2 regions of the Cellvibrio chitinivorans genome follow, and region 2 is predicted to be linked to the other one. Evidence: predicted binding sites of a transcription regulator. Region 2 holds the regulator's gene; the other holds the start of a gene.
What was found. The regulator PhoB, encoded in region 2, activates phosphate uptake and scavenging genes when phosphate is short. The targets are predictions, from matches to a motif close to TGTCATAAANNTGTAACA.
Positions count from the first base shown of each region.

Region 1: a site for PhoB is predicted at 1,443-1,460, ahead of SPL68_RS01795 (alkaline phosphatase PhoX). Genes of this name have one in related genera too.

Region 1 is NZ_JAYKKN010000001.1:424,828-431,101, reverse strand. Features, by position in the region: gene SPL68_RS01810 (2-keto-4-pentenoate hydratase) at 1-211, shown strand, start outside; gene SPL68_RS01805 (acyl-CoA thioesterase) at 220-639, shown strand; gene SPL68_RS01800 (ZIP family metal transporter) at 639-1,382, shown strand; gene SPL68_RS01795 (alkaline phosphatase PhoX) at 1,526-2,998, shown strand; gene SPL68_RS01790 (UDP-2,3-diacylglucosamine diphosphatase) at 3,051-3,920, opposite strand; gene SPL68_RS01785 (hypothetical protein) at 4,004-4,237, opposite strand; gene znuB (zinc ABC transporter permease subunit ZnuB) at 4,411-5,196, opposite strand; gene znuC (zinc ABC transporter ATP-binding protein ZnuC) at 5,189-5,989, opposite strand; gene SPL68_RS01770 (Fur family transcriptional regulator) at 5,982-6,274, opposite strand, start outside.
Region 2 is NZ_JAYKKN010000001.1:763,986-770,259, reverse strand. Features, by position in the region: gene SPL68_RS03270 (dicarboxylate/amino acid:cation symporter) at 1-456, opposite strand, end outside; gene SPL68_RS03265 (HU family DNA-binding protein) at 510-785, opposite strand; gene SPL68_RS03260 (chorismate--pyruvate lyase family protein) at 1,043-1,660, shown strand; gene ubiA (4-hydroxybenzoate octaprenyltransferase) at 1,986-2,861, shown strand; gene SPL68_RS03250 (alpha/beta fold hydrolase) at 2,912-3,913, shown strand; gene phoB (phosphate regulon transcriptional regulator PhoB) at 4,034-4,732, shown strand; gene phoR (phosphate regulon sensor histidine kinase PhoR) at 4,881-6,164, shown strand.

The sequences.
Region 1 (6,274 bases), 340 kb from region 2:
AGGCTCGCACCCCAATACCCATCCGCGTGCGCCGCTCTACTGGCTGGCTGAATTCCTGCGCAGCCAAGGGCAGGGAATTGTCTCCGGGCAGGCGGTGATTACCGGCTCCTACGCGGGAGTGATTGAAGTGCCGGTCAATACCGACATCCAGATCGACTACGCCGGTCTGGGCAGTATGCAGGTCAGTTTTAACGCCCGTCAGGCGGGCTAGGGGAGCAGATGAGCGAGTCAGAACAGCCAGTTGTATTTGCCTTTTCGTGCGAGATGCCGGTGCGCTGGGGCGATATGGATGCCTATGGCCATGTGAATAACACCGTCTATTTTCGCTACTTTGAAGAGGCGCGCTTCCAGTGGATGCTGGACAAGGGCGTGCCGACGCTGGGCGATACCCATCCGGTAGTAGTGACTATTGGCTGCACCTTTTTGCGGCCGATTTTCCACCCCGACAATTTGCGCATCGATGTGTTTGTTGGCGAACCTGGGCGTTCCAGCTTTATGGTGACCTACAAGGTCTATACCTCAGCCGACCCGGATACCCCCGCCGCCGAAGGCTACTCCAAGGTGGTCTGGGTGAGCGCGACTAACGGTAAATCCGTACCTCTGCCGGATGTAGTGCGCGGCTGGTTTGAGGCCACGTAATGCCGGTCTGGCTGGAGGCGGGCTTCTGGGGTTTTGTCGCCGCCAGCGCGCTTTTGCTCGGTGCGGCCTTGGGCTGGTTTGTCCGCTTTCCGCCCAAGGCAGTCGCCTATGTGATGGCCTTTGGCAGCGGCGTGCTCTTTGCCGCGCTCGGTTTTGATCTGGTCGGCGATGCGTTGGCCGAAGCCGGAATCGGCTGGGTGGCGGGTGGATTTATGGCCGGCGCCGCGGCCTTTTCGCTGATCAACCACTGGCTGAACGCGCCGGTGAAACATCGCAAGCGCTCCCACCATCAGCCGTCGGCCTCCAACAATAGCGGTATGGCGATAGCCGCTGGCACTCTGCTCGACGGCCTGCCCGAATCTATGGCGATAGGCTTATTGGTCGCCAGCGGCGGCAAACTTAGCCTCGCCACTGTGGCGGCGATTTTTATCTCTAACATCCCCGAAGCGCTCTCAAGCACCGCCGGTATGCGCCGCGCGGGTCACAGCGGCTGGTTTATTCTGCGTTTGTGGGGCGGCATGGCGCTGTTGTCGGGGGTGTTTGCGATTATCGGCGCAGTGTTTTTTGGCGCTGCGCCCGCTTATGTCAAAGCGCTGATTACCTGTATCGCCGCGGGTGGAATTTTTGCGATGGTGGTGGAGACCATGATCCCTGAAGCCTTTGCCGAAACCCATGAGTTGTCCGGCTTGATCGCCGCGCTTGGGTTTATCTTGGCGGTGATGATGCAGGCGCTGGAAGCCTGAGCAGGCCATTCTGCCGTGCTGCGAATCAGCTCAACCTTTATTAAGTTCGATATCTCGTGTTGTCACATAAATGCCACACTTCTGTAGCAAAACAGCAGCAGTCAATTTCGACCTGTTTTAGATGATTTCACAAGGTGTTCCTAATGCGTTTAACCCGTCGTCACTTCCTTAAAAATGCCAGCGCTGCCGCTATCGCCCTGGGTGGCTTGCGCGCGTTGCAACTCAATGCGCAGGTCTATGCGCAAGACCCTATCTACGGCATAGATAAAGTGGGGCAGCTCATGGCTGACCCAGCGGGCATTCTCAATTTGCCGCGCCACTTCAGCTACAAAATCATCGCGCGCACCGGCGACCGCATGAGTGATGGCCTGTTTATGCCCAGCGCCTTCGATGGCATGGCTGCCTTCCCAATGCCGGGCGATGCGAGCAAATGTCTGCTGGTGCGCAACCACGAGCTGGATTCAGTGGGTGAAGAAGTCGATGCCTTTGGCGGTGACAAAGACCTCGCGCGCAAAATCGTCGGCAGCAAAGCCTATGATCATTTTGGCGATTTGCCTGTTAATGGTGGCACCAGCACCCTTGTGTACAGCCATCGCAGCCAGCAAATCGAACGCAGCCACCTGAGTCTTATCGGTACAGTGCGCAATTGCGCGGGCGGCGCTACCCCTTGGGGCAGTTGGCTCACCTGTGAAGAAACACTGGTGGGCAAAGATCAGGGCTACGGGCGTGAACACGGGTATCTTTTTGAAGTACCCGCGCAGGCCAAAGGCTTGGTCGAAGCTGTACCGCTCAAAGACATGGGGCGCTTCGTGCACGAGGCAGCCGCAGTGGACAGCACTAATGGCATCATCTACCTCTCGGAAGACTACGAGCGCGGCCTGTTTTATCGGTTTATCCCCAAAACCCCCGGCGTACTGCGCGATGGCGGCCGCCTGCAAGCCTTGGCTATTCGCGGCTGGGAACAGGCAAACACCCGTAATTGGCCAGATGATGCAAATGACAAAAACGCGCGCAAAGTGGCCATGCGCCAGCGCTTTGAATGCGAGTGGATCGATCTGGATGATGTGACCTCGCCCAACGGTGATTTAAGCACTCGCGGCGAAGCCCAAGGGGCGGCGATTTTTGCACGTGGTGAAGGTCTGGCGTTTGCGTTGCGCGAAGACAAAACCCGCGAAATCCTCTTTGCCGCTACCGGCGGAGGGCCGTTGCAAATCGGCCAAATCTGGCGCTATCAACCGAGTGAATTTGAAGGCACGGCGCGCGAAAGTGAGCAGCCGGGGGTGATGGAATTGCTCTATGAAACTCACAACCGCGCGATTATGGAATCCTGCGATAACGTGGCCGTTGCACCTTGGGGCGATTTAATTATCTGCCAAGACAGCTACTCGGAAACGCCGGATACCGTGAACTACCTGCGCGGTCTTACACCAGACGGGAAAATCTACACTCTCGCCATGAACGCGCATCCGGAGCAGGGCGAATTCTGCGGCGCCTGCTTCTCACCGGACGGTAGCACTCTGTTCGTCAACATCCAGAAGCCCGGCTTCACCATCGCCATTACCGGCCCTTGGGCAAATTTACGCAATCAGGCGCAGGGCATTAAGCCCTTGGGCTAACTCTCTGATGCGCTGGAGTATTAATCGCGATCCCCGGCGCGCGCGTGAATAACTAGGCTTCTGCCACCTGCAATTCCTGCCAGTGGATTTTGTCGCTGTGATGCAGCAGGCGCATACGCCCCTGATGATCTTCCACCAGCGCGGTGCAGTTTTCGATCCAGTCGCCGCAGTTGGCGTAGCGTAAACCACCCTCTTCGCGCAGCGCCGGGTAGTGAATATGGCCACAGACTACGCCGTCGTAACCGCGGCGTTTCGCCTCGCCAATCGCCTCGCGCTCGTAGGTTTCAATTGCCGCCTTGGCGCCTTTGATATTGCTTTTGATCAAGCCAGCGAGCGAGAAGTAGGGTTTGCCCATCCACTTGCGCATGCGGTTTGACCAGCGGTTGATAAACAGCAGCAGCTCATAACCGTGGTCGCCAATCACGCGCTTCAACCAGCTGTGGTTGATGTAAGCATCCATCGCATCGCCGTGCATGATCAGCAAATGCTTGCCGTCGGCGGTGACGTATTCGTGCTCCTGAGCGATTTCAATCGGGCCAAATAACTGACCGCTGAAGTGGCGGATCGGTTCATCGTGATTGCCCGGCACATAGACTACACGTACACCCTTGGCGGCCAGCTCGTGGAATTTGAGCATCACTTGATAGTGTTTTTGCGGCCAACAGAAGCGGCGTTTAAGCGACCACAAATCCACAATATCGCCCACCAGATACAGGGTGTCGCAGTGGATGTGATTGAGGAAGTCGAGCAGGTAATCGACCTTACTATCGCGAAAGCCCAAGTGGATGTCGGAAATCCACACAGTGCGGGCATTGATCAGGTGGCTGGTCGGTTTAGGGTGGTTTGTTGCGGGGTCGAGAAAGTCGCTAGCAGTAGCGGTGGCAGATAAAGATGCAGCAAGGGCATTGGCTGGAGGAGTCATAATGCGTTTCCATGGCTGTTTCGCGCAAGTTTGCGGCGATCATGTGACGAAAACGCAACATTTTGATGAACTTTGGGTGACAGCTAGCTCGCTTTTTGTGCCTCGGCGGAGGCGCTGGTGTGATCTTGCAGCAGCCAGTTCAACACTGCTTGGCGGCTTTCCAACATCTCTTTATAAGTTTGTAAAACGATAGGATTGGGATTGAGTTGTTGTTGCAGGTGCTCGATACGTGCGAGCAAAAAGTCCACGTCGTTTTGGACTTTTTCGGCGACTTCCACACTGTTAAACGCTTCATTTCCAATATTTAAAATAGTCATTAGGCATTGTCCTTGCTGATTTTGCCGCCAAGTTGTGCATCAGTGCCAAGGCGGGATGTTGAGCAGTATCGCGGAATTGGAAGTGTGAAAATAGTCGCAATTCTCTCTAAATCTTGTGCGATATTGCCTACAAATGGCGCCTAAATATACAAATTGATGCGCCATTGTGCGGATTAAGTTTGTTGTTTTCTGAGCAGCGTCAGGCTAAACAGCAGGGTGGTGGACAGCACTATCGCAGGCCCTGCGGGTGTATCCCACCAGTAGGAGGCGGCGAGGCCAGCGATTACAGCGCTGACGCCAAGCAGGCTGGAGACAATCGCCATCTGTTCCGGGGTGTGAGTCAGGCGGCGGCTGGCGGCTGCGGGGATAATCAGCAGCGCGGTAATCAGTAGTACGCCGACCACTTTCATCGCAATCGCAATGACCAGCGCCATCAACAACATAAGTGCAGTGCGCACGCGCACCACCGGCACACCTTCTACCTGCGCCAATTCTTCATGTACGGTGATCGCCAGCAGCGGGCGCCAGAGCCAGATCAGCGCGCCAATTACGGCGATGGAAATCACCCAAATACTGATCACATCGGTATGGCTGACAGAGAGAATATCGCCAAATAAATAGGCCATCAGATCGATGCGATTGTCGCTGAAGATGCTGACGCAGATGAGCCCGAGCGCGAGGGTGGAGTGGGACAAAATCCCCAGCAGCGTATCTGTGGCAAGAAAGCGATTGTTTTGCAGCGCGACCAAAATCAGCGCCAGTAGCAAGCAGCCGAGGGCTACGGCGAGGTTGAGGTTGATGTCCAGTAGCAGGCCAAAGGTGACGCCAAGCAGCGCTGAGTGGGCGAGGGTATCACCAAAATAGGCCATGCGGCGCCAGACAGCGAAAGCGCCGAGGGGGCCAGCGACCAGTGCTACGGCGATACCAGCCAGCAGGGCGGAGAGTAAAAAATCAGGCATGGTGGTCGTGTCCGCAGGAGCTGGTGTGTACGTGCGCGCCGGGCTTGGTCTTGATGACATTGCCGTGGGCGTCGTGCTGGTGATCGTGGTGGTGGGTGTAAATCGCGACTTGCGGTGGATTGGCCGCGCCAACTACTTCGCCAAAGAGTGCGAGGTAAGCTGGGTCGTTAGTGACTTGCTCCGGGTGGCCTTCGCAGCAAACGTGCTGGTTGAGGCAGATGACGGTGTCGGTCGTTGCCATCACCAGATGCAGGTCGTGGGAGACCAACAGTACACCGCACTTGCGGCGTTTACGGATTTCGTTGATCAGTGCGTAAAGCGCTGATTGTCCCGTCACATCCACACCTTGTACCGGTTCATCGAGCACCAGCAGTTGCGGATCGCGCAACAGTGCGCGAGCTAGCAACACGCGTTGAGTCTCTCCACCAGAGAGCGACTGCATCGGCATATTGATCAGTTTGTCGATGCCGGTGAGTTCCAGAATTTCGTTTAGATCGACCCGCGCTTTGCCGCCCAGCGCCAGAAAACGTGCTACTGTCAGCGGCAAGCTGGCGTCGATATGGAGTTTTTGTGGCATGTAGCCGATGCGCAAATCCGGCGCTTTGGTGATTTCGCCTTCGTCGACCTTGATCAGCCCGAGCACGGCGCGCACCAGCGTGGTTTTGCCCGCGCCATTAGGCCCAATCAGGGTGACGATTTTGCCGGCTTCGAGGGTTAGGTCGGCGCGTTGCAAAATATGGCGGCCGTTGCGCACCACGCCCAGCCCGCGCGCTTGCAGGAGCAGATCACTCATGGTGATGTCCGCCGTGCTGTGGGTGAGCGGCACAGTTGGCGCAGAGGCCGGAGACTTCCAGTGACTGGGTTTCCACCACAAAACCTGCGTCTTGAGCCACGTTGATAATCTGTTGGCTGAGCGCGGGTTGATCCAGTTCAATGGCAATACCACAGGCGTGGCAAATCAAAAAATGGCTCTGGTGTTTGGTGCCCGGCGCGGGGCAGCCGATAAAGGCGTTGAGCACATTAATACGGTGAATCAGTCCCTGTTCCAGCAGAAAATCCAGCGCGCGATACACGGTCG
Region 2 (6,274 bases):
CTGCACCGGGTTGCTGGGGAAGATGTTGATGAACGTTTCTTTAATAGAGGGAGCCGGTGGAGCCGCGTAGTTACTGGCCACTGCCATATCCACACCCGCGCCAGGCTGGAACAACATCGCCACGCCCATCGCCAAGGCAATGGCAATGGCTGTAGTTAGGGTATAGAGCACTACCGTTTTGGTCGCCAGCGCACCCATGCGGTTGTGGCCACCGAGCGAAGCGGCGCCGCACACCAGCGACACAAATACCAGCGGCACTACCAGCAACTTCAGCGAGGCCACAAACACCTGACCTACGGCATCCAAAACCCCGTTGACGACCACATCTTGAATCCACTTACCGTAGGCTGTGGTCGCCGAGGCATGGGCTTCATCCAACCCGAGCAGCAGGTTGAGTATCACCCCCACCAGCAGCCCTGAAAGCATACCAAGCAGGATTTTATTGGTCAGGGACATGTCGCCTCGCGTAATAGTTATTGATAGTGAGAGCTGATAGGAATGTTAGGGAGTTACTCGTTAACCGCGTCTTTCAGCGCCTTGCCCGGCTTAAAGGTCACGGTTTTGCTGGCGGCGATTTGAATGGTCGCGCCGGTTTGCGGATTGCGGCCTTCGCGCGCGGCGCGTGAGCTTACATTGAAGGTGCCAAAACCCAACAGGGCGACAGATTCGTCGCGGCTCAGGGCATTGGTAATTTGTTCGATAAAGGCAGAGACCACCAAATCAGCCTTGTTTACACCCAGATCAGTATTGTTCGCCAGTGCGACCACGATATCGGTTTTATGCATCATCTTGCTCCTTAGTTTGTTTTGTATGTGTTGTATAGCATCGTATTTTCTGTAAAAAGCTGCGTCGATTTCATCGAGTGACCTTGGAGTTTACCCGCAATACTGGCGTTGCGGCAGACCCGCGCCGGTTTTTTCCCCATGCTAACGCGATTTCTGTTCAGGGATGTCAGCGCGCAATTCATCCTCAAGTAAACACAAGCTGCTACACTCCCGCCCCGTTTACTGCCCTCATTTATCCAGCAAGAAGGAGATAGCCTTTGCCCAAGGCTGCACGCAATTCTGTATTTCCTCTGTTAAAGCGACCCCTGTTATGGCAACCCCTTAGTCGCATCGCTCGCCAGCAGCGGCCGAGTCTTGCGTTGCAGGATTGGCTGAGCCATAGCGGCTCGCTCACGGCGCGTTTGATTGATGCGAGCCAAGGGCAGTTCAGGGTGAAAGTGGTGCGCCAGATTATTGCAGTGCCACGGTTGGATGAGCAGCAGGTATTGGGCATGAAACGCCCGGCGCTGGCGCTGATCCGCGAAGTGATTCTGTGCGGCTGCGACGAACCTTGGGTATTTGCGCGCAGCATTTTGCCGCTCACCAGCCTGACCGGTCGCTTGCGCCATTTACGCAAGCAGGGCACCCGCCCGCTGGGCGCGTTTTTGTTTAGTCAGCCACAGATAACACGCAGCGCCATTGCGGTAGCGCGCATTAGCCGCGATCATGCCTATGTTCCCGCCGCTCTGGCTGGCACCTCAATTCTCTGGGGGCGACGCTCGGTATTTAGCCTGCGCGAACAACAGCTGCCACAAAAACCACTGCTGGTGAGCGAAGTATTTCTACCAGCGTTCACCGACCGGCTTGCACGGCAGGCACTTAATCCGAACGGTTGAATCACACATACACACTATCTATAAATAGAAGCGACTTTTGGCCATGAGCAAAGATGTAAAACCCAAAAACCCCAAAGCGCCGCAATCATCCAATAAGCAAAAGGGCAACCCTAAGCCTAAGGCGCAGCCTGCGGCTACCGCTGCTAATCCATCAACAACTCCATCTACACCCCCTTCAGTAAGCACAGCCACAAGCCAGCCGCAAAATCAGCCACACAACCAAACCCAACCCCCAGTTAAAACGGCGTTAAAAAAACCTTCAAAAGTGGCGAAAATCATTAAATCAGCCGATAAAAATGCCAAAGCCAGTGCATCGCCCAGCCAACTGCAACAAAAAGCCGCCATCTATTGGCGCCTGATGCGTATGGATCGCCCGATTGGCACCTTGCTATTGCTCTGGCCAACCCTGTGGAGCCTGTGGATTGCCGCTAAAGGTGTGCCCAGCATCAAAAATCTGGTGATTTTTACTCTGGGCGTGATCGTGATGCGCGCCGCTGGCTGTGTGATCAACGACTTTGCCGACCGTAAAATCGACGGCAAGGTCAAACGCACTCAAAACCGACCGCTCGCCACTGGCGCGGTATCCAGCAAAGAGGCGCTCGGCCTGTTTGTCGCCCTCTGCCTGATCGCCTTCGGGCTGGTACTGATGACCGATCCGCTCACCATCAAACTCTCGGTCGGCGGGCTGATTCTGGCTTTCTGCTACCCTTTTATGAAACGCCACACCCATCTACCTCAAGTGTTTTTAGGCGCAGCCTTCGCCTGGGGAATTCCCATGGCCTACGCCGCCGAAGCGGGCGAATTACAGCAGGGAATTTGGCTGATCTATTTGGCAACAGTGCTCTGGACAGTCGCCTACGACACCTTTTATGCGATGGTTGACCGCGATGACGACCTGAAAATTGGCGTCAAATCCACCGCGATTTTGTTTGGCGAGCAGGATCGTCTGATGACCGGTGTGCTCCAGCTAATGACGATTTATGCGCTGGTGTTGGTCGGCAACCGCTTTGAATTAGGCGGCTTGTATTATTTGGGATTGGTAGTCGCAGCCGCACTCTTTGCCTATCAACAATGGCTGATCCGCTTCCGCAAACGCGAGGACTGCTTTAAAGCCTTCCTCAATAACAACTGGGTCGGCGTAGCGGTATTTGTCGGTCTGGTCGCAGATTACGCGCTCCGTCAAACGCCTGCGGCGGCTTGAGTAGCCGCCTGAATTCACCCCAACCCCATCATCACCACAGAGGACGAACTATGAAGTTCTGGTTATGTCTTTCGCTGCTGATCACTAGCACTACCGCCGCCTTGGCCAAAGCTGCCGAACCCGCCGTTTATGGTCCGCGCTTGGAAGGGTTTGAATACCCTTATCCCACCAAAACCTTCGCGTTTGAATCCCAGCAGCAAGCGCTGGAAATGGTGTACATGGATATCAAACCCGCGCAGCCAAATGGCCGTACGCTGGTGTTGATGCACGGCAAAAACTTCTGCGCCGCGACCTGGGTAGGGACGATCAAGGCGCTGGTAGATGCAGGCTATCGCGTAGTGACGGCCGACCAGATCGGCTTTTGCAAATCCAGCAAACCTGCGCATTATCAATTCAGTTTCCAGCAGTTAGCGGCAAATACCCGCGCGTTGCTCGACTCTATCGGCGTCAATCAAGTCACGGTGATGGGGCACTCCATGGGCGGCATGCTCGCCACCCGCTTTGCGCTTATGTACCCGCAGCAAACCGAACAACTGGTGATGGTAAACCCCATCGGCCTTGAGGATTGGAAAGCACTGGGCGTGCCTTATCGCAGTGTGGATGACTGGTACAAACGCGATCTGAATACCAGCGCCGAGGGCATCCGCAAGTATCAGTTATCGACTTATTACGCTGGCAAGTGGCGCCCGGAGTTTGACCAATGGGTGGAGATGCAGGCGGGCATGTATCGCGGCAAAGGCAAGGAGCTGGTGGCGTGGAATTCGGCGCTGACCGCCGACATGATTATGAGCCAGCCGGTGGTTTACGAATTCCCGCAACTGAAAATGCCGACATTGCTCTTGATTGGTGAGCTAGACAATACCGCCTTAGGCAAAGACGCCGCACCCCCTGAGCTGCAAAAAACCTTGGGCAACTATAAAAAACTCGGGCGTTTAACAGCGCAAGCCATTCCACGTGCGACACTGGTTAACTTCGCGGATTTAGGCCACTCGCCACAAATCCAAGCGCCAGAGCGTTTTCATCAGGCTTTATTAAAAGAACTAGCGCGATAACACTTTTTTGCGAAATGTTTACACTGTCATAAATTTGTAACACTGAAATTATTTAATACTCTGCAACATTAGCTTCACAAAACTGTGCGGCATTCAGCTGTTATTTCAGGTAGAACTTATATGACCGGTCGTAAAATCCTTATCGTTGATGATGAATCTGCAATCCGCGATATGCTGCGCGTGGCCTTGGAAATGGCCGAATATCATGTCATGGAAGCGAGCAATGCCCAGGATGCTCACGGCCTGATTATCGATGAAAAACCCGATTTGATTCTGCTCGACTGGATGATGCCCGGCACCAGCGGGATCGAATTGGCGCGCCGCTTAAAGCGCGATGAAGTGACCGTGAATATCCCGATCATCATGCTTACCGCCAAAGGCGAGGAAGACAACAAGATTCAAGGTCTGGAAGTGGGCGCGGATGATTACATCACCAAGCCTTTCTCGCCGCGCGAACTGGTTGCCCGCCTGAAAGCGGTATTGCGCCGCGCCGATCCACAAATCACCTCCGCACCGATTACCGTGCAAGGTCTCTGCCTCGACCCCGCCAGCCACCGCGTCACTATTAATGACCAGTCGGTGGATATGGGCCCGACCGAATATCGTTTACTGGAATTTTTCCTGACCCATCAGGAAAGAGCCTATACTCGCAGCCAGTTACTGGATCACGTCTGGGGCGGCAATGTGTATGTGGAAGAGCGCACGGTTGATGTGCATATCCGCCGCCTGCGCAAAGCCCTGACTGTGGATGGCCACGAAGACCTGATCCAGACAGTGCGCGGTACCGGTTATCGTTTCTCTACCCGTATCGAAGCCTGATTCACTGAATTCGTCGCAAAGTCGGGACACCACTGCAAGACACGCCGTGAATACATCCCTGTAGGCTCATCTTCGACATCCATGTCTCAGACGGTCTTACAGCGGTGCCCCGACCTTGCTACCGCTATGTGCCACGAGGTTGTCGGTCTTGTTAAAAGGTTTCAGCGCTGAACTCCAGCGCATTCTCATTATCCTCGCCATTTGCAGCCTGATCGGCTTTGTTACCGGCAATATTGCTGTTTGGTTGCTGATCGGCTGCGTCATTTTCATCCTGCTGATGTTGCGCCAGATGCGCCGCCTCAACCAATGGATTGTGTCCCAGCAGACTGAATACCCGCCCGAAGCCAGCGGCATTTGGGGGCAGATTTTCGACAATATCTACAAGCTGCAAAAACAACAGCGCGATGAAAAAGAAAACCTGCAAGCGGTGATCAAACGGATTCAGGAGATCAGCTCGGCACTCAAAGACGGTCTACTGATTCTGGATGCGCGCGGCCATTTGGACTTTTGGAACCCGGCGGCGCACCGCATGCTCGCGCTGCACGCCAAAGATCAGGGGCAGTCGGTAATCAACTTTATCCGCCACCCCAGATTTGTCGCCTATTTTGAAGAGGGCAATTTCAGCGAACCGCTGGAGCTGCCATCGCCGCGCTTTAACTCCCGCCACCTGCAATTCCAGATCACCCAATTTGGCAAAGGCGAGCGCTTGATTGTGGTACGCGATGTGACGCAACTACATAACCTCGAACAGATGCGACAGGACTTTATCGCCAACGTCTCCCACGAACTGCGCACCCCGCTGACGGTGATCAACGGCTATGTGGAAACCCTCGCCGATAACAACACCACCCCCAGCTGGGATAAACCCCTGCAACAAATGATGCAGCAGGCCAAGCGCATGTCGCTACTGATCAACGACCTGCTGGTGCTCTCCAAGCTTGAGACGACAGAAGCAGGGCACAATCACAAGCCGATCAATATTGAACAGCTGCTCACCATCGTCAAAAGCGAGGCGGATGTGCTGAGCAAAGACAAATCCCAGCAGCTGACGCTGATCTGCAACAACACCACTAAACCGCTGATGCTGTCGGGCAATGAAAAGGAGCTGCACAGCGCCTTCTCCAATCTGGTCACCAACGCCATCAAATACACCCCCAATGAAGGCAAGGTGAGCATTCTGCTATGGCAGGATCAAAAACACTTTTACATTTCCGTCAGCGATAACGGCCCGGGCATTGAAGCCCAGCACATCCCACGCCTGACCGAACGCTTCTACCGCGTTGATGCCAGCCGCAACAGCGGCACCGGCGGCACGGGGTTAGGCTTGGCGATTGTAAAACACGTATTGATGCGCCACGAAGCCGAGCTGAAAATCACCAGTGAAGTAGGCAAAGGCAGCGTATTTATCTGTGTTTTTCCGCTGCAGGAATAGAAACCAATAGACAGCCAATTCAGGTTTGGCGCTAAAACCATTAGCTATAGATATCCCCAAAAGTACCTTTTTTGATCTAACAAGCGCTTATTTCTGGGCTAAGTTATAGA